Niabella beijingensis: one gene and its partner. The protein of the gene in region 2 interacts with the protein of the main gene of each other region in a pairwise test. Links are inferred from orthologs where the notes say so. Each region holds a gene or a part of one and is shown on either strand. Other genes may lie near its edges.

The links.
Region 1: the proteins of topA (region 2) and K7B07_RS19685 interact in binary tests that used the Escherichia coli proteins (3 or more experiments, as listed by UniProt). The link is inferred for Niabella beijingensis from one-to-one orthologs.

What each region holds. Positions count from the first base shown.
Region 1 is NZ_JAIQDI010000002.1:856,421-866,060, reverse strand. The notes cover bases 3,487-6,265. They hold K7B07_RS19685 (IMPACT family protein), read right to left. Parts: upstream 5,297-6,265; coding sequence 4,676-5,296; downstream 3,487-4,675. Other genes in these bases: ribD (bifunctional diaminohydroxyphosphoribosylaminopyrimidine deaminase/5-amino-6-(5-phosphoribosylamino)uracil reductase RibD), read right to left, coding at 5,298-6,265; K7B07_RS19690 (thioredoxin domain-containing protein), read left to right, coding at 4,000-4,689; K7B07_RS19695 (lactonase family protein), read left to right, coding at 3,487-3,995. Outside these bases: K7B07_RS19715 (phosphoribosylaminoimidazolesuccinocarboxamide synthase), read left to right, coding at 1-664; K7B07_RS19710 (hypothetical protein), read right to left, coding at 779-1,714; K7B07_RS19705 (hypothetical protein), read right to left, coding at 1,722-2,009; K7B07_RS19700 (hypothetical protein), read right to left, coding at 2,232-2,702; more of K7B07_RS19695, read left to right, coding at 2,886-3,486; more of ribD, read right to left, coding at 6,266-6,359; prmC (peptide chain release factor N(5)-glutamine methyltransferase), read left to right, coding at 6,392-7,252; K7B07_RS19670 (SPFH domain-containing protein), read right to left, coding at 7,269-8,219; K7B07_RS19665 (adenylate/guanylate cyclase domain-containing protein), read left to right, coding at 8,319-9,407; pepT (peptidase T), read right to left, coding at 9,404-9,640.
Region 2 is NZ_JAIQDI010000002.1:1,626,435-1,636,470, reverse strand. The notes cover bases 820-3,994. They hold topA (type I DNA topoisomerase), read left to right. Parts: upstream 820-1,204; coding sequence 1,205-3,784; downstream 3,785-3,994. Other genes in these bases: K7B07_RS22830 (ATP-binding protein), read left to right, coding at 3,987-3,994; K7B07_RS22840 (alpha/beta hydrolase), read left to right, coding at 820-1,020. In the rest of the region: K7B07_RS22845 (Rossmann-like and DUF2520 domain-containing protein), read right to left, coding at 1-53; more of K7B07_RS22840, read left to right, coding at 178-819; more of K7B07_RS22830, read left to right, coding at 3,995-5,936; K7B07_RS22825 (response regulator), read left to right, coding at 5,923-6,561; K7B07_RS22820 (NAD-dependent epimerase/dehydratase family protein), read right to left, coding at 6,572-7,492; K7B07_RS22815 (Crp/Fnr family transcriptional regulator), read right to left, coding at 7,552-8,139; serC (3-phosphoserine/phosphohydroxythreonine transaminase), read right to left, coding at 8,204-9,286; K7B07_RS22805 (hypothetical protein), read right to left, coding at 9,430-9,675; K7B07_RS22800 (SufE family protein), read left to right, coding at 9,838-10,036. UniProt on the Escherichia coli protein: Releases the supercoiling and torsional tension of DNA, which is introduced during the DNA replication and transcription, by transiently cleaving and rejoining one strand of the DNA duplex.

The DNA of each region.
Region 1 (9,640 bases), 770 kb from region 2 along the record:
ATGTATCCCGTTTAAAATTGAAATGGTGGTACGGGGCCATCTCACTGGTCATGCCTGGCGTACTTATCAGTCCGGAAAAAGAACACTTTGCGGCATACCGTTACCCGAGGGTATGAAGGAAAATGAAGCCTTCCCTGCGCCCATCATTACGCCCAGTACAAAAGCGGATGAAGGACATGATGAGGATATCAGTAAAGAAGAGATCATCCGGCAGGGACTGACCACCCGGGACGAATGGGAGGAGCTGGAGCGGCTGGCACTCCTGTTGTTCAAACGGGGACAGGAACTGGCAGCAAAACAGGGACTGATCCTGGTAGATACCAAATACGAATTCGGGAAAAAAGAGAACAAGATCATCCTGATGGATGAGATCCATACACCGGACAGTTCGCGCTATTTTTATGCCGATGGTTTTGAAGAGCGGCTGGCTGCCGGTGAAAAACAAAAGCAACTGAGTAAGGAATTTGTAAGAGAATGGCTGATCGCCAATAATTTTATGGGCAAGGAAGGACAGGCCGTGCCCGAAATGAGCGACGAATGGATCCAGACCATCTCCAACCGGTATATTGAATTGTATGAAAAAGTGATCGGGGAAGCGTTTAAACCGGAAGTGCTCGGGGATGAGGAATTGTATGAGCGGATTGTAAAAGCATTAAATCTCTAGCGAAATAAAACTGTCTATATTCTATTACAACTGAGAAAATAATGAACAGCACAGAGCTTCTCACTGAGAACTCTGCGCTGTTATATCAAAAAACCATTTTCTCCTTTGCTGCCGCTAATAAGGAGGAGTTCCCAGATCTGCTCCTGCTACTATTCCTTCCCTAGAAAAAAAGCTCGGGTCCCTGGTAGTTGGAACAAAAATTCTTATTTTAGTTTCATCAAATCTATAAAAACTGATTGTTGCCGGGCTACGAATCCACCTTGCTGTAATAGTAGCAGATTGATCTTCCATTAAATAGACTCTTCCGTTAAATTCATCCCGTTCTAAATAAAATACGTGCCGTCTGGAGACCATACCAATATCAGCTCCTAAAGGAGAAAAAGACGCATTTGAATTTGTATGATATAATGACTGATCCACAGCAGGTTTTGAAAAAAGCGCATAGTCATCTGTCAGATTAGTCGTATTATTTCTGGCAATAATCCTCCTGTAAACACTATCAATCCCAACAAAAATCTCCCCAGTTATGTCATTCCTAATGAAGGCCCCTTCTGTGTAAGTCGCTGGAGGTGGGCCATTATTACCATCCGGAGGTGTTACCCCAGGAATATAGGTAATAAAAGCCCCGCCAGCTTCAATTGGCGCTGCGGTAACATTATTACTATGCCAACATGCATAATACATACGTAAAATAATATGCCCACCGACCTTTCCTGCAGGTATTGAAAAAGTTTTATTAATCTGAGTAAGATAATTGTCAAATTGCGAAGTTTGAATGTTTTCGACTTGCGATAAAGCAAGCTCTCCACTACCATCTTTGTAAAATATCTGATAGTTCAGGACTCCAAAAGTCTCATATTCCCTTCCATTCGAATTAAATTGCCGCGTAACATTTAAACTATAGTTTACCGTGGTTGCAACACTATTAGAAACAGGTATCTTATAGTCAGGAGTCGACGGAGTTATCGTAAATTTCGTTATTGTTGGAAATGCAAAAGCAAAAGAGGTAGAAAATAGCAGCACTATTAATAATAAGGTATTCTTTTTCATACAGATATTAGTTTTCATGAGTTAGTTTATAAATATTTGCTTCGTCATACTGTTCTTGAATTTTCTCAATCTTCATTCTAAAAATTGTACCGGGGACATAAAATTCATTCGTAGTTTGATCAATCTCAATTGAAGATTGTGCAACTCCCAAAACATCTGACAGATATTTTGTTAATTGAACAGTATCTGCAGGCGCTTCACCGGCTAACGCATCTCTGTGGGTGTTAGATTTAGTACAATTCGAAAAAGCAGAAATAGCTACAATCAGAAGCAGCTTAGTAATTGTTTTTTTCATAAATGATTCTTTTAGGTTAAATAATCTGCTAAAAGAGGTCTGTACCTGATGGTGCTTTTAATATTTGATAGAACATTCTTTGGGCTTGTAATATTTCAGTCATTCATATCATTAGCATCATACAGCCTTTAGCTCAACAAATATATACATTTATTTTACAATTTAACCAACAAAAAACCGCCCTCGCGGGCGGCTCATGTATAGGGAACGGACTAAAAAAATCTATTTAGTTATTTGAACGTCCAATTTTCTTGGTGTATTTTGTTTTGATGAAATAAATACCTTGTTTTGCTTTGTTGCGCTTGATGCATTAGAACCAAAACAATAGTAATCCAGGGCATCTGTTGCGTCAGTGGCAGTCTGTATCCCATCTTCAATAACTCTTATTGAAATCTTGTTGGGAGCACGAGAATTATTACGCACTATTCTATATTGATTGCTACGATAGAAGTCCCCATATAATTCATCTCCATTCTCCGGTAATTCATCATTATACCTGCTTTCAATAATGGCATAAGTATTATCGTTCGAAAACTGGACAATGCTATAAGGATATCCTTTGTTATATCCTGTAACGTAAGCATACTCATCATTCGTATTATTGTCATCGCGCCAGTGGTCCCGTTTTGAACAACTCGCCAATACAACGGTAGCTAATACTGCTACGATTGAAAATGTAAGAATCCGTTTCATGGTAGTTCGATTTAATTGTTTTTAAATTTTCTGATCGCTTGTTCCTTTGATATATAGAAGATTTATTGCGCGCTAAAATTGCACCGCGATTGTTAAAAAACAGATAAAACAAAAGGAACGCTGCTTCCGATTTATACCGTTCAAACCTTTAACTTGTTGTACCTTTGCTTTTTAAATTCAAGCATGAAAACAATCCTGGCATCCCTGTTCCTCTTAAGCCTTACAGGTACCGCCCGCACCAGCTGGGGTCAGTACCTGGTAGCCGGCACTTATACCAATAACAATAGTTCCAGCAAGGGTATTTATATTTATGATTTCGATCAACAAAACGGAACACTGACCGAAGTAAGTATGACCCCGGCTGTGAACCCTTCCTACCAGGTGGTTTCAAAAAACCAGCGTTTTGTTTATTCCGTAAATGAAACGGCCAACGGCGGCATCAGTGCTTTTTCATTCGATAAAAAAACCGGAAAGCTGACCCTGTTGAATACCGTGGAAAGCAAGGGCGATGATCCCTGTTACCTGGAAATTGACCGTAGCGGCAAATGGCTGTTTGCCTCTAATTATTCCAGCGGCAGCTTTTCCATTTACCGCATCAATAAAGACGGATCACTGGGCGGCCTGTCACAGGTTGTGACTCACGAAGGCAGCGGGCCGGACACTGCCCGCCAGCAGGCACCACATGTGCACAGCACCACGGTTTCTCCCAACAACCGTTTTGTATTTGTATGCGACCTCGGAACGGATAAAATTGTCACCTACCCTTTTAAGGCAACAACGGGTAAGGTGGATACGGCCAACGCATTCTTCACCAGCACTGCGCCAGGCGCGGGTCCCCGTCATATGGTCATCGCCCGGAGTAAAAAATTTGTTTACAATGTGGATGAAATGGGCGGCACGGTGAATACCTATACGCTAAAAAACGGAAGGCTGCAGCACCTGCATACAACAGATGCCCTGAAAGCAGAAAAAGGAAAAGCCGCCGGTGCGGATATCCATCTTTCGCCCGACAATAAATTCCTGTATGTCTCACAACGCAGCAACAGTACCATTGAAGTCTACCAGATCGATCCCGCAACCGGCATCCCGGCATTTGTGGGCAGTCAGTCCACCAACGGAGACTTTCCCCGGAATTTCACCATCGACCCTTCCGGGCGCTGGCTGATCGCTGCCAACCAGAAAAGCGACAACATCACTGTTTTCAAACTCAACCCTGCTACCGGGTTGCCGGAACCCTCCGGGCATGAAGTAAAAACAGGCATCCCCGTATCATTAAAATGGATCTTAAAATAACAGCATGAAATACGCATTTTTATTCCTGTCTGCCGTTCTCCTGTTCGTCACTTCCCGGGCCCAGACAACGGTGCTGCCGGTTCAGCAATTCAGCAAGGCACTCTCCGCACCGGCTGAAAAAACAATACTGGATGTACGCACCCCTGATGAATATACTTCCGGTCATATTGCCGGTTCGGTGAACATCAACTGGAACGACAGCAGTTTTGGTGAAAAAGCACAGCTGCTGCCAACGAACCTGCCGGTATATGTATATTGCCTCAGCGGGGGCCGTAGCGCCAAAGCTGCCGCTTATTTACGCGGGCAGGGCTTTAAACAGGTTTATGAAATGGAAGGTGGTATGATGAAATGGCGCGCCGCAAAATTGCCGGAAGAAAAAGCAGCAGCGGGCAAAGAAGGACTTACCAAAGCTAACTTTGAAAAAGCGTTGAATACCGATAAGATCGTACTGGTTGATTTTTATGCCGAGTGGTGTGGTCCCTGCAAAAAAATGGAGCCCTACCTTAAAGAAATCGCCCGTGAAAAACAAGCTACGGTAACAGTGCTGCGGATCGATGTCGATAAGAACCAGGAACTGGCTGATGCACTGAAAATAGATGCATTGCCGGTGCTCCACATTTATAAAAAGGGCGCACTGCAATGGTCGCACCTGGGCTATATTACAAAAGACAATGTAGTGGCTAATTTGAAATAACGGCTGGTTCCGTCAGTACCAGGTTCCGGATATCCCCGAACCGCATCAGCGATTCCGTAAAGCGGTGTTTGGGTATACCGATATCCATCACACAAAACAATTGCAGTTCCTGTTTGATGATGGTGCAGTCGAATTGTTTTATCACGTTCATTACTTCATTAAGCTGGGTATAATCAAACTGAAGGTGACAGGTCTTCAACACCGGTTTACGCACTACAGGCGTCACCTGCAACGCCATGGCTGCAGCTGATTTGTAAGCATTGATCAGTCCCGGCACTCCCAATAGTGTGCCTCCGAAATAACGGACCACCACCACCAGCACATTTGTGACCTGCCGGCTGTCGATCTGTCCAAGTATCGGTCTTCCTGCTGTACCCGAAGGTTCTCCGGCATCGCTCACCCGGAAGGTATTGCCGTCTGTTCCCAGGCGGTAAGCAAAACAGTGATGGTTGGCTTTGGGATGTTCTTTTTTCACAGCAGCCAGTATCTTTTTAAAATCGTCGGCATCCTTAAGCGGATAAGCGATCGCGATAAAGCGGCTTCCCCTGTCTTTAAATTCTGCCTGTCCGCTTGCTTCAATGGTCTGATAGTAATTTCCCTGATCCATTTTAAATTATAAACTGGTTACTCATATTCTTATAAATCGCTATTTCATCGGATCCGGAAACGGTGGTTTGCAGCAGTGCCTGGCGCTGCAACCGGGGTGCCTGAAGCCCGCTGCCGGCAATCATCCCGGTATTGGTGATCACCCGCGCCTCATCCCAAAGGTCGCTGTCGATAAAGGATTGAAGCAGGCGACGGCCGCCCTCCACAAAAACACTCTGAACCTGCCGTTCAAACAACAGGTCCAGCATTCCCCCGATGAGGTCCGGGTCTTCCACGCGGATCCATTCCGCCTGCGCTTCTTTTTTTGCCTGTTCCCGGTTAAAGACCCATACAGGATCCCCGGAATGAAAGAGTTGCAGTTCTCCCGGCAGCTTACCTGAAGCCGATACAATGATCTTCAGCGGCGGGTTTCCAAACCAGTAGCGGTTATCCAGCAACGGATCATCTTTTACCGCCGTGGCCGCCCCTACCAGGATCGCCGCTTCCTCCGAGCGCCACCGGTGCACCAGCCGGTCGGTCACCGGGTTGGTGATCTTCAACCGTTCCGCTCCTTCCGAAGCCATTATCCCGTCCCTGGTCTGCGCCCATTTCAGAATAATATACGGCCGTTTCAGTCCGTGAAAAGTAAAGAACCGTTTGTTCAGCGCTATGGCTTTCCCGTCAGCGATCTGCTCTATGACCTCCACACCGGCGTTCCGCAGTTTTTCAATTCCCTTGCCATTGACCGCTTCAAAACTATCGCGGCAGCCTATCACCACCCGCGGGATCTTATGCCGGATGATCAGGTCAGCACAGGGCGGCGTTTTACCATAATGCGCACAGGGCTCCAGCGATACATAAAGGGTCGCCTTTGCGATCAGCTCCGGATGGAGCCGGAGTGCATTATTAATGCAATGTACTTCCGCATGCGCTTCCCCGTACCGCTGATGATACCCTTCCCCTATGATGGCATCTTCATGAACGAGTATGGCACCCACCATCGGGTTAGGCGCTACATGGCCCGCTCCCAGCTGTGCCAGCTGAAAACAACGTTCCATATAAATACCCTGTATCCCTGTACCCATTTTTGCAAAAGTAAAAGAATTAAGTTTGCAGCATGTCTTTAAAAAATACAGAAAAAAGCTTTGTACAGGATCTCGGGGAGCTTTACCCTGAGAGTGAAGCACGGCAGATCTGGTACATGACCGTGGAAAACCTTACGGGCATTGATTTACGGGCAGGTGGCAGGCAACCGTTCAACCCCGACCCCTGTATGCTGAAGATGCTGCAGGATATAAAAAAAAGACTGCTAAAGGCCGAACCCATCCAGTATATTCTCAATGAGGCCTGGTTTTACGATATCTCGTTTTTTGTGAACCGGCACGTACTCATCCCCAGGCCGGAAACAGAAGAGCTGGTTGCCCTGATCATCCGCGACCACCAGGACAGACCGGAGGTCCGTATACTGGATGTGGGCACCGGAAGCGGCTGTATCCCGGTTATTTTAAAGCGGAAGCTGCCGGCCGCAACGGTTACCGCCTGCGATATCAGTGCTGATGCCTTAGCCGTTGCCCATAGGAATGCGGCAAAATACCGGCAGGAGATCGATTTTATTGAACTGGATTTTTTAAACACCGGCAACCGCTCGCGCCTGCCGCAGGTGGATGTGCTGGTCAGCAATCCGCCTTATATCCCGCTTGCAGACAAAGCGGCCATGCATAAGAATGTAGTGGAATACGAACCTTCCCTTGCGCTGTTTGTTCCGGATGCAGATCCCTTATTATTTTACCGGGAAATAGCGGAAGCAGCAAAAACCCTTTTGGCGCCGGATGGCAGGATCTACCTGGAGGTACATGAGCGCCTGGCAGCAGATACGCTTCAGCTTTTTGAGACAAACGGATACCGGTCTTCAATCAAAACAGATATGCAGGGCAAGCAGCGGTTTGTGCTGGCCGGGTTCGCAGGCAATGGATCCTGACTTTATCCCGCACAATCTAGTTTTCTTTTTTAAGCGCGTCTGTTCCCGAAGGCCGCATCATCATCCCTTGAAATTGCTTCATGGTATGCTCCATGCCCTCGGTGCTTCCGTCCAGGAAAATAACGTTCCCCTTTCCGTATTCGGCGAAGTTTTTGATCGCTTCGGTCCACATGCTGAATAAAATAAAATTGGTATCCAGGTTGGCCTGGCGCAGTTCCACTGCGGCCGACGACACCCCTTTTGCCACCTCTTCCCGGAACAGGGCGATCCCCTGTCCTCTCAGCCGGGCTGCTTCCCGCTCTGCTTCCGCGCTGATCTTGATCGCATTTCCCTCGGCCTCGGCCGATTTGGTCTTGGTGATCAGCAATGCCTGGCCCTCATTCTCCGCAGCAGCTTTCAGGTTATTACTGGCCACCACCTTGCTCATGGAATCCAGGATCATTTTATCAAAGGTGATGTCGTTGATCTGCAGATCCAGGAGGTGATAGCCCCACTCTTCTTCCAGGGTATGATCAATTTCTACTTTCACGTACTGTACGATCTCGCGGCGCAGCCCCAGCACCTCGGCCTGTTTTTTGGTCGCAACAAAAGCACGGATATTGCCTTCAATGGTCCGCACCAATGCCTGCATCAGGTTCCGCTCATCAATGAATTTAAACGCCACCTTTTTCACGGTTTCCTCCAATTCGTTCTGCACCGCGTATAACAACATACTTTTGAAATACACATTCGCCTGATCCTGGGTCACTGCCTGGAACTCCAGCTCCACCGACCGGTTCTGTACAGACACCTTCCGGTATACCCTTTCAATAAATGGGATCTTTATATTCAAGCCCGGTCTTACCACACGGCGGTATTTTCCAAACATGGTGATCACCCCTATATAGCCCTGGTTGATGGTAAACAATCCGCTGAGCACTACCAGCAAAAGCACCAGCACCCACCAAAAGTTTGCAATGATTTCCATAACAATAATTATTTTTATAAAGGTAAGGATTAACCTATATGTGAGATAATGCTTTTTGCCTCCCCGGTCCGGGAGGAAACCTTTTAAAAGCCCGGCATTATGCGTACAAGGAACAGTTTAAAATTCAGACAACTCTTCATCATCACCTGCGGGTGGCTGATCGTTGGCTTTTTTATCACGCTTTACGACTACCTTATCCTTCATTCGGCCCTTTCAGCGGGACCCGCGGCGCACTATACATTTACCACAGCGCTCGTCCGGAATCTGATCGGCGGTTTTGTAGGCGCTTTGCTCGGAGGCAGTCTGCTGGTGTTCTTTATTAATGTCAGGTACCAGGACAAACCTTACGGCTATACACTGGCGGCGGTTTGTATTTCTTTTCCTGTTATCATCATGCTGGTTACGGTTGTTGTTGCCGTTATACAGGTACCGTTACAGACGGGCCAACCGCTGGGTCATCCGGAAAGCAGGCTTGCCCTCCGGCAATTTTTCAACGACCCCACGCCGTTGAAAAATGCGTTGGTATGGTCTTTTATTGTAGGCATTACCCAGCTGCTGCTGCAGATCAATTATAAGTTCGGACAAAATAATTTCTGGAACATCATCCGTGGCAAATACAATACACCGAAGAAAGAGCAGCGTATTTTCATGTTTCTCGATATCAATGCATCCACTACTATTGCCGAACAGCTGGGCAATGAGCGCTATCATGCGCTGCTGAAGGATTTCTTTGCCGATCTTACCCCACCCATTCTCGACAGTCAGGGCATGATCTATCAGTATGTGGGCGATGAAATCGTGATCGCCTGGAATTATGAAGAGGGATTAAAAAATGCCCGGTGTCTGAAATGCTTTTATGACATGAAAAATCACCTGCGGAAAAAGGAACCGCACTACCTGAAAAAATATGGCCTGCTGCCCTCGTTTAAAGCCGGTATACACTGCGGCAATGTTATTGCCGGGGAAGTTGGGGTTTATAAACGGGACATCACTTACTCGGGTGATGTACTGAATACCACCTCACGGATCCTGAATAAATGCAGCGAGCTGCAGGAAGAATTTATAGCATCCGCTGACGTGTTGCTTCGGATACCCGCAGCTGCCCAGTTTATTACCAAACCACTGGGGGCACTGTTGCTGAGAGGAAAGGAGCAACGGCTTTTATTAAATGCACTGATGCATCCTTAATGCGCCGTTTTCTCTTCCCATACCTGCACCAGATTGATTAAGGTTTCCACCGATTTTTGCATATCCTGGATGCTGACATATTCCTGTTTGCCGTGGAAGGCCATTTCCCCGGTAAAAATATCCGGAAAAGGCACTCCCATAAAAGACAGCCGCGAACCGTCTGTGCCTCCGCGTGCACTGCTCTTTTTAAACGCAACTCCACTCCGCTCCATCGCAATTTTCACATACTCCCC
Region 2 (10,036 bases):
TTGCGTCCCAGCACAGCGGCTACATTTCCTGATCCGATAATAACAATGTTCATAATATAGATACCTTTGCGTTTGCCGGTAACACAGCAGCTGTGGCTTCGGGATGAAGCAAATTTCAAGCCGTGTTCCATCCGGCCGGTCAACCATCCACCGGAGGTGGAAAGTAAAAAAATACGGATGAAATTACAAAATTTTATAAAGGAACTGCTTAAAACACGGATACGGCTGCTGGCGCTGGTTTCCAAAGAAAAGGCGGGCAACAGCGCTTTCCGGATATTCTGCACACCTTTGGGAAAGGCACGCTATGCGATAACACCAATATTGCGATCTGCAGAAAATCTTTCCCTATCCTTCAACCAGGTTCCGTTAAAAGGATACCGCTGGAACAACGGCGCCGGAAAAAAAGTGCTGATCGCACACGGTTTCCGGTCGCACACACAGCGTTTCGAACACCTGATCCCCTTATTAACCGCCAAAGGGTACGAGGTCCTCGCCTTTGATGCTCCGGCGCATGGACTGAGCGGCGGGAAGCAGATCAATGCGATCGACTACACAACGCTTGTTGCACATCTTACGGTCCGGTATGGCCCTTTTGATGCCTATATCGGGCATTCTTTCGGCGGACTGGCAGTAGCCCTGGCTGTGTCCGAACTGCCCGGTAATGCGGCGCTGAAAATGGTTCTCTTCGCTCCTGCAGCGGATACGGAAGGGCTCGCAGCCGGCTTTCTGAAACAAATGGAGGTCACCGATCCGGCGGTCCGGTTACATTTCTATAATAATGTAGAACGGCTGAGCGGCAAAACACTCAGCTGGTTCAGTATAAAAAGATGTTTACCCCACCTGAAAAGCGCTGTCCTCTGGATCCATGATGAGGAAGACCGCATCACCCCGGTAAAGGAAGCCCGGGAGATCCGGGATCTCCACCCCTCCAATATCCGGTTTATATTCACCCAGGGCCTGGGGCACAGCAGCATTTACCGGGATACAGCGGTGCTGCAACAGGTAGCCGAGTTCCTTTAACGGGTCATTGATGGCCGCCCGCGGCAAAGTATAACAGAATTATAATATTTGGCGTATTTCTGTAGAAAACAGTTACCAAAAACCGGAAATAACCCCGGTTATAAGCTAAAAATTGGGTTCATTTAAAAAAAAAATTCTAATCTTGCCCAAAATTTGGTGTTAACAGCGTTGTTCAGAAAATAATATGGCGAAGAACTTATTGATCGTTGAGAGCCCGGCAAAGGCAAAGACCATTGAGAAATTTTTAGGCAAGGATTTCCAGGTAAAAAGCAGTTTCGGGCACATCCGTGACCTTGAGAAAGCGGGTATGGGCATTGACATCGAGAAACAATTTCATCCCCGCTATGTGGTTTCTGAAGGAAAGGAAAAAGTGGTCCGGGACCTGAAAAACCTGGCCTCTAAAAGTGAAGAAGTATGGCTGGCAACGGATGAGGACCGTGAAGGAGAAGCCATCAGCTGGCATTTATGTGAGGTGCTGGGACTGGACCCCAGGACCACCAAACGTATTGTTTTCAACGAAATCACCAAACCTGCCATACAACAGGCCGTAGCGGCTCCGCGTCATGTGGATATGAACCTGGTGGATGCCCAGCAGGCCCGCCGTGTGCTGGACCGGATCGTGGGTTTTGAATTAAGTCCGGTACTCTGGAGAAAAATCAGTGTAAAAAATAACCTGAGCGCCGGCCGGGTACAGAGTGTGGCTGTAAGGCTGATCGCTGAAAGGGAACGCGAGATCAACGCATTTGAACCACAAAGCAGTTTTAAAGTGGTTGCCATTTTTACGGCAACAGACAACAACGGTAAGAAGATCTCCTTCAAAGCCGAGGGAGCCAAATTCAATACTGCCGCTGATGCCGAGCAGTTCCTGCAATCCTGTCTGAATGCGGATTATACGGTAAAAGACATTCAGGTAAAACCCGGCAAACGCAGTCCGGCCCCGCCCTTTACTACCTCCACCCTGCAACAGGAGGCCAGCCGCAAGTTTGGCTACAGCGTGAGCCGCACCATGCAGATCGCACAGCAGCTGTATGAGAACGGGCACATCACTTATATGCGTACCGATAGTGTGAACCTGAGCAATACCGCGCTTGGTGATCTCACCAGTACCATCAAAAGCATGTATGGTGAAGCGTACCACCAGTTCCGCCGGTTCAAGAATAAAAATGAGAGTGCACAGGAAGCGCACGAAGCCATACGCCCTACCTACATGAGCAACACAGTTGTTGAAAATGCAGACTGGAAGCGGCTTTACGACCTGATCTGGAAACGGACCATGGCGTCCCAGATGGCGGATGCACAATTGGAAAAAACAACGGCCCGGATAGAGATATCGACCAATAAAGAAGAACTGTCTGCAACAGGAGAAGTAATAAAATTTGACGGATTTCTGAAATTATACCGGGAGGACCGCGATGATGAAGATATCCAGGACGATGAGATCCAGGAAGGCATGCTGCCGCCGCTGACCGTGGGACAGGGATTGCCGCTGGTGGAAATGACCGCCACAGAACGGTTTACCCGCCCCTCACCCCGCTATACGGAAGCCTCGCTTGTAAAAAAACTGGAAGAGCTCGGCATCGGACGCCCCTCTACCTATGCGCCCACCATCTCCACCATCTTAAAAAGGGAGTACGTTGAAAAACGGGACAAAGAAGGACTGGAACGGAAATACCGCAGCATTACATTGAAAGACAACCAGCTGGCCAAAAAAGAAAATACGGAAATAACCGGCGCCGAAAAGGCCAAGCTTTTTCCTACTGACCTGGGCCTGGTGGTTACGGATTTCCTGAAGCAGTATTTTGAAGACATCATGGATTATGGGTTTACAGCCAGGATCGAGGAGGAATTTGATGAGATCGCCAATGGCAAGCTGCCCTGGAATAAACTGATCGGTGAATTCTATCATCCCTTTAAAGAGGATGTGGACAATACCATTGAAACAGCCGAACGCATCAAAGGCGAACGGGAACTGGGCACCGAAGCCGGAACCGGAAAGCCGGTGTTTGCGCGTATGGGCCGCTTCGGACCAATGATACAGATCGGTAATGTGGATGATGAGGAAAAACCGCGTTTTGCTACGCTGCGGAAAGGCCAGAGCATCGAAACCATTACTTTTGATGAGGCAATGGATCTCTTTAAATTGCCGGTAACCCTGGGCGAATACGAGGGCAAAGAGGTGGCGGTGAATATAGGCCGTTTTGGTCCCTATGTGAAATGGGGTGAGGAATTCATATCGATCCCGAGAACAGAAGATCCGCTATCGGTCGACCTGGAGCGTGCCGTGGCACTTATCAGTGAAAAACAGGTTGCTGATGCCCCCATCGCGCAGTTCGACAGCAAACCGGTAACCAAGGGAAAAGGCCGCTTCGGACCTTATATTAAATGGAACGACCTTTTTATAAACGTACCCCGCCGGTATGATTTTGACAACCTCTCCCAGGGGGATATCGATGAACTGATCAAGGCAAAGATCGAAAAGGAATCCAACCGGTATATCCGGCAATGGCCGGAGGAAAAAATCGCATTGGAGAACGGGCGTTGGGGTGCATTTATCCGCTTTGGCAAAAAAATGGTAAAGCTTGGCAGAAAGGAAGACGGCTCCAAATACACACCGGAAGAAGTGGCCCAGCTGGACATTGACACCGTGAAAAAAATGATCGAAGCCGAGCTTCCCGGAGCTTTTAGTAAGCCCGCGAAGAAAACAGCTGCAAAAAAAGCTCCGGCAAAAAAGAAAGCCGCCGCCAAGAAGGCCTCAAAAAAATAAAAATCACAGCATTTGACAACAAAGAGCAGCGGGAGCAGTACCTGCTGCTTTTTTTGTTCCCGGTTCCAAAAACGCTGTTTTTTTGTCTTTTTGCCTACTGGTTTTTCGGTATATTTTGCGAAGAATTCAGGCCGAATAAAATAATTTTTTATTTTGCCTCATGCGACTCCTGTTGTTATTAATTATAAGCTGCTTTGCAGGGATGGCAGGCTCCGGGCAGCCGATGCTGGGCGCGGCACATTATCCTGATAGTCTGCAGCATTTGCTGAACCACGCTCAAGATGACAGTGCCAGGGCCCGTCTCTCCTATTTTCTTTCCGATTACTGGAGTTATACGGACACCGCAAAAGCCGGCTACTATCTGCACCTGGGCCAGCGTTTCAGCAAAAACAAACCTTACCTGCAGGCACTCTATACATTTTACGATGCGCTCCTGCTGCACGATTTCCAGCTGGAGCAAGCCGCTCAAAAATACATGGAGGCAGAGAAACAGCTGGCAAAATTCCCGTACAAAGAAGCCCTGGTGTACCGGGCCAGGGCCTGGAGGAACTATGGCACATTGCAGCAGCGAAAGGACAATGAAATGGAAATGGTGGAAGTGCTCTTAAACCATGCCATTCCACTGGTGCGGAAGGCCGGTGACCTGGAACGGGAAGGCGCTTACTATATAGATGTGGGGCTCGTATACATGAACCAGCTGATGCACTCCAAGGCCGAGATCTTTTTTGAAAAAGGCATTACCACTTTAAAGAAGACCACACCCAAGCTGGAGAACCTGTTCCTGGCACTGGACAACCGGGCCAAGAATTTTTGCTATATGGACAGCGCCCAGTATGCCCAGCCACTGCTGGATGAGATCGGTGCGCTGCTGAAGCCTTACCCGGATGCAGAATACAATATTGACTATGCCCTTACAAAGGCGATCTATTACAGAAAAACGGGACAGCTTGCTGAAGCGTTGAAAAGTTTGCAGGCAGGCATCCCGCTCGCACAACGCCTCAAGCAGGCACGGCTGGAGAACAGCCTGCAGTTTCAGGTATATAAAGTTTATTCGGCCATGGGAACCTACAAGCTCGCCCTCGGCGCATTACAGACCGTTATTAAAAACAAACAGTACACTTTTATGGAGGACGAGGTGATGCATGCGTTTGAAATGTCGGAGACCTATGCACATCTTGATGATATACCGAATGCCTACAGCTGGTTAAAAAAATACAGCATCCTGCGGGATACGATGTACCTTCGGAACCTGAAGGCCGGCATCTCTGATATGGAGACAAAATTCAATACCGCTGAAAAAGAAAAGAAGATCGCCCTTCTTCAGGCGGAAAACAAGGAAACCGCGCTAAAAGCAAAGAACTCCAGGCTGAGCACCCTGATACTGATCGTTGTTTGTCTGGCGATCTTGGTGGTGCTGATCTTTGTAATGATCACTTACAGGACCTTTAAAAAACTGGCCGCCCAGCGCGAGCTGAACTACCAGCAGGAATTGAAAGAAATGGAGCAACAACGGCAAATTGTTACAACGGAGGCGATGCTGGAAGGCGAAGAACGGGAGCGCAGACGTGTGGCACGTGATCTTCACGACGGATTGGGGGGCATGCTTGCAGGGATCAAACTCAAGCTCTCCAGTCATGCAAGCAGCCAGCGGCACCATTATCCCGGCGACCAGCCGGAATTGGGCACCATCATTGATCAGCTGGATAAATCTGTGACCGAGCTGAGACGCATTGCGCGCAACATGATGCCGGAAAGCCTGATCCGGTTTGGGTTACAGACGGCACTAAAGGATCTTTGCGAATCCCTGATGACCAGGGAAACGCAGATCAGTTTTACCGCACTCGATGTGGATGAACGTATGGAGCTTTCAACACAGGTGGTGATCTACCGGATCATACAGGAAGCCCTGGCCAATGCCATCCGTCATTCAAAAGCCCGGAATATTATTGTGCAATGCAGTCAGGACGAGAACCGGTTTTATATTACGGTGGAAGATGACGGCATTGGTTTTAACAGTACAGCGGGCGCTAAAAAAGGCATGGGACTGATAAATATTGAGAACCGGGTGAAATACCTGAATGGAAAAATAGATGTTGTATCCGCAACGAATGAAGGAACAACCATAAACATGGAATTAAATGTTGCAGCATAGTAAACAGCTGGTCATTGCGATCGTTGATGACCACCCTATTGTTATCGAAGGACTGAAGAATCTTTTGGCTTCAGAGACCGGCTTTGATATTGTAAGCTTCACTACCGGCGGACAGTTTATGAACTACCTCAAAACACAGGAGGTACATGTGGTGCTGCTGGATATTGTACTGCCGGATGCCAATGGCCTGGAACTGTGCAAGGACATCAAAAAGAAATACCCGGATATTACGATCCTTGCGATCAGCAACCAGGCAGAACGGAGTATCATTATGCAGATGCTTCAGAACGGAGCCAGTGGTTATCTCCTGAAGAACGCAGCAGCAGACGAACTGCTGGCCTGTATCGAAAACGGGATGAAGGGGGAACCCGCGCTCAGCAAAGAAGCCCGGGAGATCATGTCGCGCCCCGCTCCCAACGACTGGAACGGCATCCCCTCATTAACAAAAAGGGAGAAGGAAATCCTACGGCTGATCTCAGAAGGATTCTCCAGTACTGATATTGCGGACAAGCTGTACCTGAGCCAGCTTACCGTGGAAACCCACCGCAGGAACATCATTCAAAAGTTCCGCACCAATAATATGTTCTCGGTGATCAAACTGGCCATCGAGCATAAGATGATCTGACCGCTGTCTTTTATCCTGCAGCGATCGTCTGGCGGATCCCTTCGGCGTAACCGGTTGGTTCTACCCCGAACGCCTTTTTAAATTTTGAACTGTCGAAATAATAATCCTGGCTGTTCTGGTACTGCATTTCCCGCAGTTCTTTTATCGTGCGGGAAAACAATCCGCCCAGCGTCAGCAGCAATGGCGATAAAACAGAATACTGGGGTTTCACCTTCATTTGGCCGGCCGCCAGTTCGATCAGTTGTTTGCCCGTAAGCCGCTCCTCTGACGTAGGCAGGTGCCACACCTGTCCGTAAGCTGCTGTTGTATTGCCCAGCAAGGCCGTAGCGTTTGCAGCATCGGGTGTATAAGTAAGTGAATGGATTTTATATGCATTGGTCTGCCAGTTGGCCCTGCGGCCTTTTTTAAAATTGTTGAGCACCAGCAGGTTCAGTATCCCGTTCCGCGCACCGGGGCCATAAAAATCGGCGCTGCGCGCCACAAGATACTGCAGCCCGTCCGCTGCGGCTGCCGCCTCAAGCATATGGAGGAGCCGTGCGCGCACCCTGCCTTTCCGGGATGGAGGATCTATGGGGCTCTCCTCCGTCATCATCGGGATGGCTGTTTTTGAATAAGAGTATACGTTGTCAAAAAATACCAGCCTGCAATGCTGTTGTACACAGGCTTCAATGGTGTTCTTCATGATCACCGGCCATTGTCTTTCCCAGACTGTTACATCATAAGCCAGCCCGACGGTCAAATACGCTACCTCGCTGCCCTTAACCGCGTCCTGTACAAACGCGGCGTTCAGCAGGTCGCCAGAAAGTAGTTCATCCCCGTCATTTACTTTCTCGGGATTACGTCCTACCAGCCGGATCTCACTGGTATAAGTTCTTAATGCAGTAGCAAGAAACTTTCCGATATCACCACCCGCGCCGAGGATTGTTTGCATAGTTATTTGTTTATACCTGCAAACCTACTTCCGGCGGCTAACTAAAACGATGATCTGTGTTAAGATTTCTGAGGCACCATCATGCGTTTCCGGATGCGGCTCAGGCTTTCAGGAGCAATCCCCAGGTATTGGGCAATATAGCGCTGTGGCACCCGTTGCAGCAGTTCGGGCTTATCGCGTACCAGGTCGCTGAATTGTTTTTCGGGGGAAAGTGATAACAATGCTTTTGTCCGGCGGATATTTTCGGCAGCCACGTTCTCCATCACGATCCTGAAGAATTCGGCGGTTGCCGGAGATGCGGTAAGTGCCTTTACAAGGTCTGCGCAGGTGATCACCATACAGGTTGTCGGCTCAAGAGCAGCAATGGATGAAGCCGAGCGTGACTTGCGGGAAAAGCTTTCCAGGTCGGTGATGAATTCATGCTCCATCGAAAGATTACAGGTACGTTCCTGCCCTTCTTCATTCAGAAAATACTGGCGGACGACACCTTTCATAATAAAAAACACCTCATTTGCCACCCGGCCTTCCTCCAGCAGAACGGCGCCTTTTTTGTATGCTTTTTCTGAAAACAGGGAAAGGAAAAAATACGCCTCATCATCGGGAAAGGAAGTGTAGTTGCGTATAGTGGCGATCAGCGGATGCGGCATGGCATAAAGGTAAAGCCTTTGGCGGATACCAAAGGCTTTACGCTTTTATTAATTTATAAAACTCCTATTTATTTGCCAGCTCAAACTGTTGCATGAATGTCACCAGTTTCTGAACCGTTTCCAGCGGTATCGCGTTGTAGATGCTGGCCCGCATGCCACCCGTGGTGCGGTGTCCTTTCAGATTCACGAAACCATTTGAAGCGGCTTCTTTCAGAAACAGCTCATCCAGCTTGTGTTCTTTTGTAATAAATGGAATATTCATGATGGAACGGTCTTCTGTGGCAGCCGTACCGCTGAACAGATCAGACTCATCCAGGAAATCATACAATACCCGGGCTTTTTCGATATTTATTTCGGCAATTGCATCCACGCCGCCCTGGTCTTTCAGCCACTCGTATACCAGTTTACAAAGATAGATGCCATAAGTAGGCGGCGTGTTGAACATGGATCCGTTATCCGCATGATTCTTATAGTTCATCATGGAAGGGGTAAAATCCATGGCATTGCCCAGCAGCTCTTCGCGAACGATCACCACACAAACACCGGCGGGTCCCATGTTTTTCTGGGCACCGGCATAGATCAGTCCGAATTTGCTTACATCATAATATTTGGATAGGATATCGGACGACATATCGCCCACCAGCGGCACATTCCCGGTATCGGGCAGTGCATTAAAACGGGTACCATAAATGGTGTTATTGGTCGTTATATGAAAATAGTCCGCATCCGGTGTAAAGGTTGACGGATCCAGTTTGGGGATATAGTTAAATACTTTATCTTTTGAGCTGGCCACCACGTTCACGGTTCCGTAGCGGGAAGCCTCTTTGATCGCTTTGTCGGACCACACACCGGTATTGACATAATCTGCCTTTTTATTCCGGTTCATCAGGTTTAAAGGTACCATGGCAAACTGACTGGAAGCACCGCCCTGCAAAAACAACACCTTGTAGTTGCCGGGTACCTGCATCAGCTCCCGGAACAACGCCTCTGCAGACTCGATAATGGCCATATAATCCTTCGATCGGTGACTCATCTCCATCACGGACATTCCCGTATTGTTATAGTTCAGTAACTCTTTTTGCGCTCTTAATAAAACTGCCTCTGGCAGTGCGCAGGGACCAGCCGAAAAATTGTAGACTCTTTCCATTCTGAAAACTGATTTATAATAATTGAGGTCGCAAAATTACTAATAACCCGGCACCTGGTTAAAAACTTTAGTCCGATTCTAATAAGAAGCGGATATATTGAATTTTTTCTAACAAACACGGGATATTTTCCATCCCGTCCCTGTCAACAGGAACAGCCGGTTCTGAAAGCGCCGTTTACTGCAACGATTTTGGTGACCTCAAGCGTGATCCCGTTCTCAAGGATCAGGAGATCCGCTCCATTGTCCCGGGTCAGCCCGCGGATCTTCCCTTCGGCCCGTTCCCACCCGTTGTCATCATAAAGTAAAGATACCGGCTGCCGCTGTTCTATACAGGATTGTAACGCCTCCAGCACATCTGCAGTGGTATCCAGGATCGTTTTATAGTCCATTTTGCATGATTTATTAACAAAGATAATCAATTGGAAATGATTCATAACCAGTGGGTTTTACTATGGTGGGTAATTTTTTTGCCCCCTGCATACTAATCCGGGTCATCCGAGCGTTCTATTGAAAGCCAAACATATTATCAAGACCTCTTAACAACCACTAGCATGGAGATCAACAAAATACAGGATAAGATCATTGCCGAGTTCGAGAACCTGGCAACTGTGGTCAACAAATTTTCCTATTTCCGGCACCTGAAACGGATCTCCAGCGAACCGGGAACCCTGGATGCAGCAGAAAAAAAGGATGAGAACCTGGTCACAGGCTGCAGCAAAAAGGTATGGGTAACTGCCTACAATGAAGAGG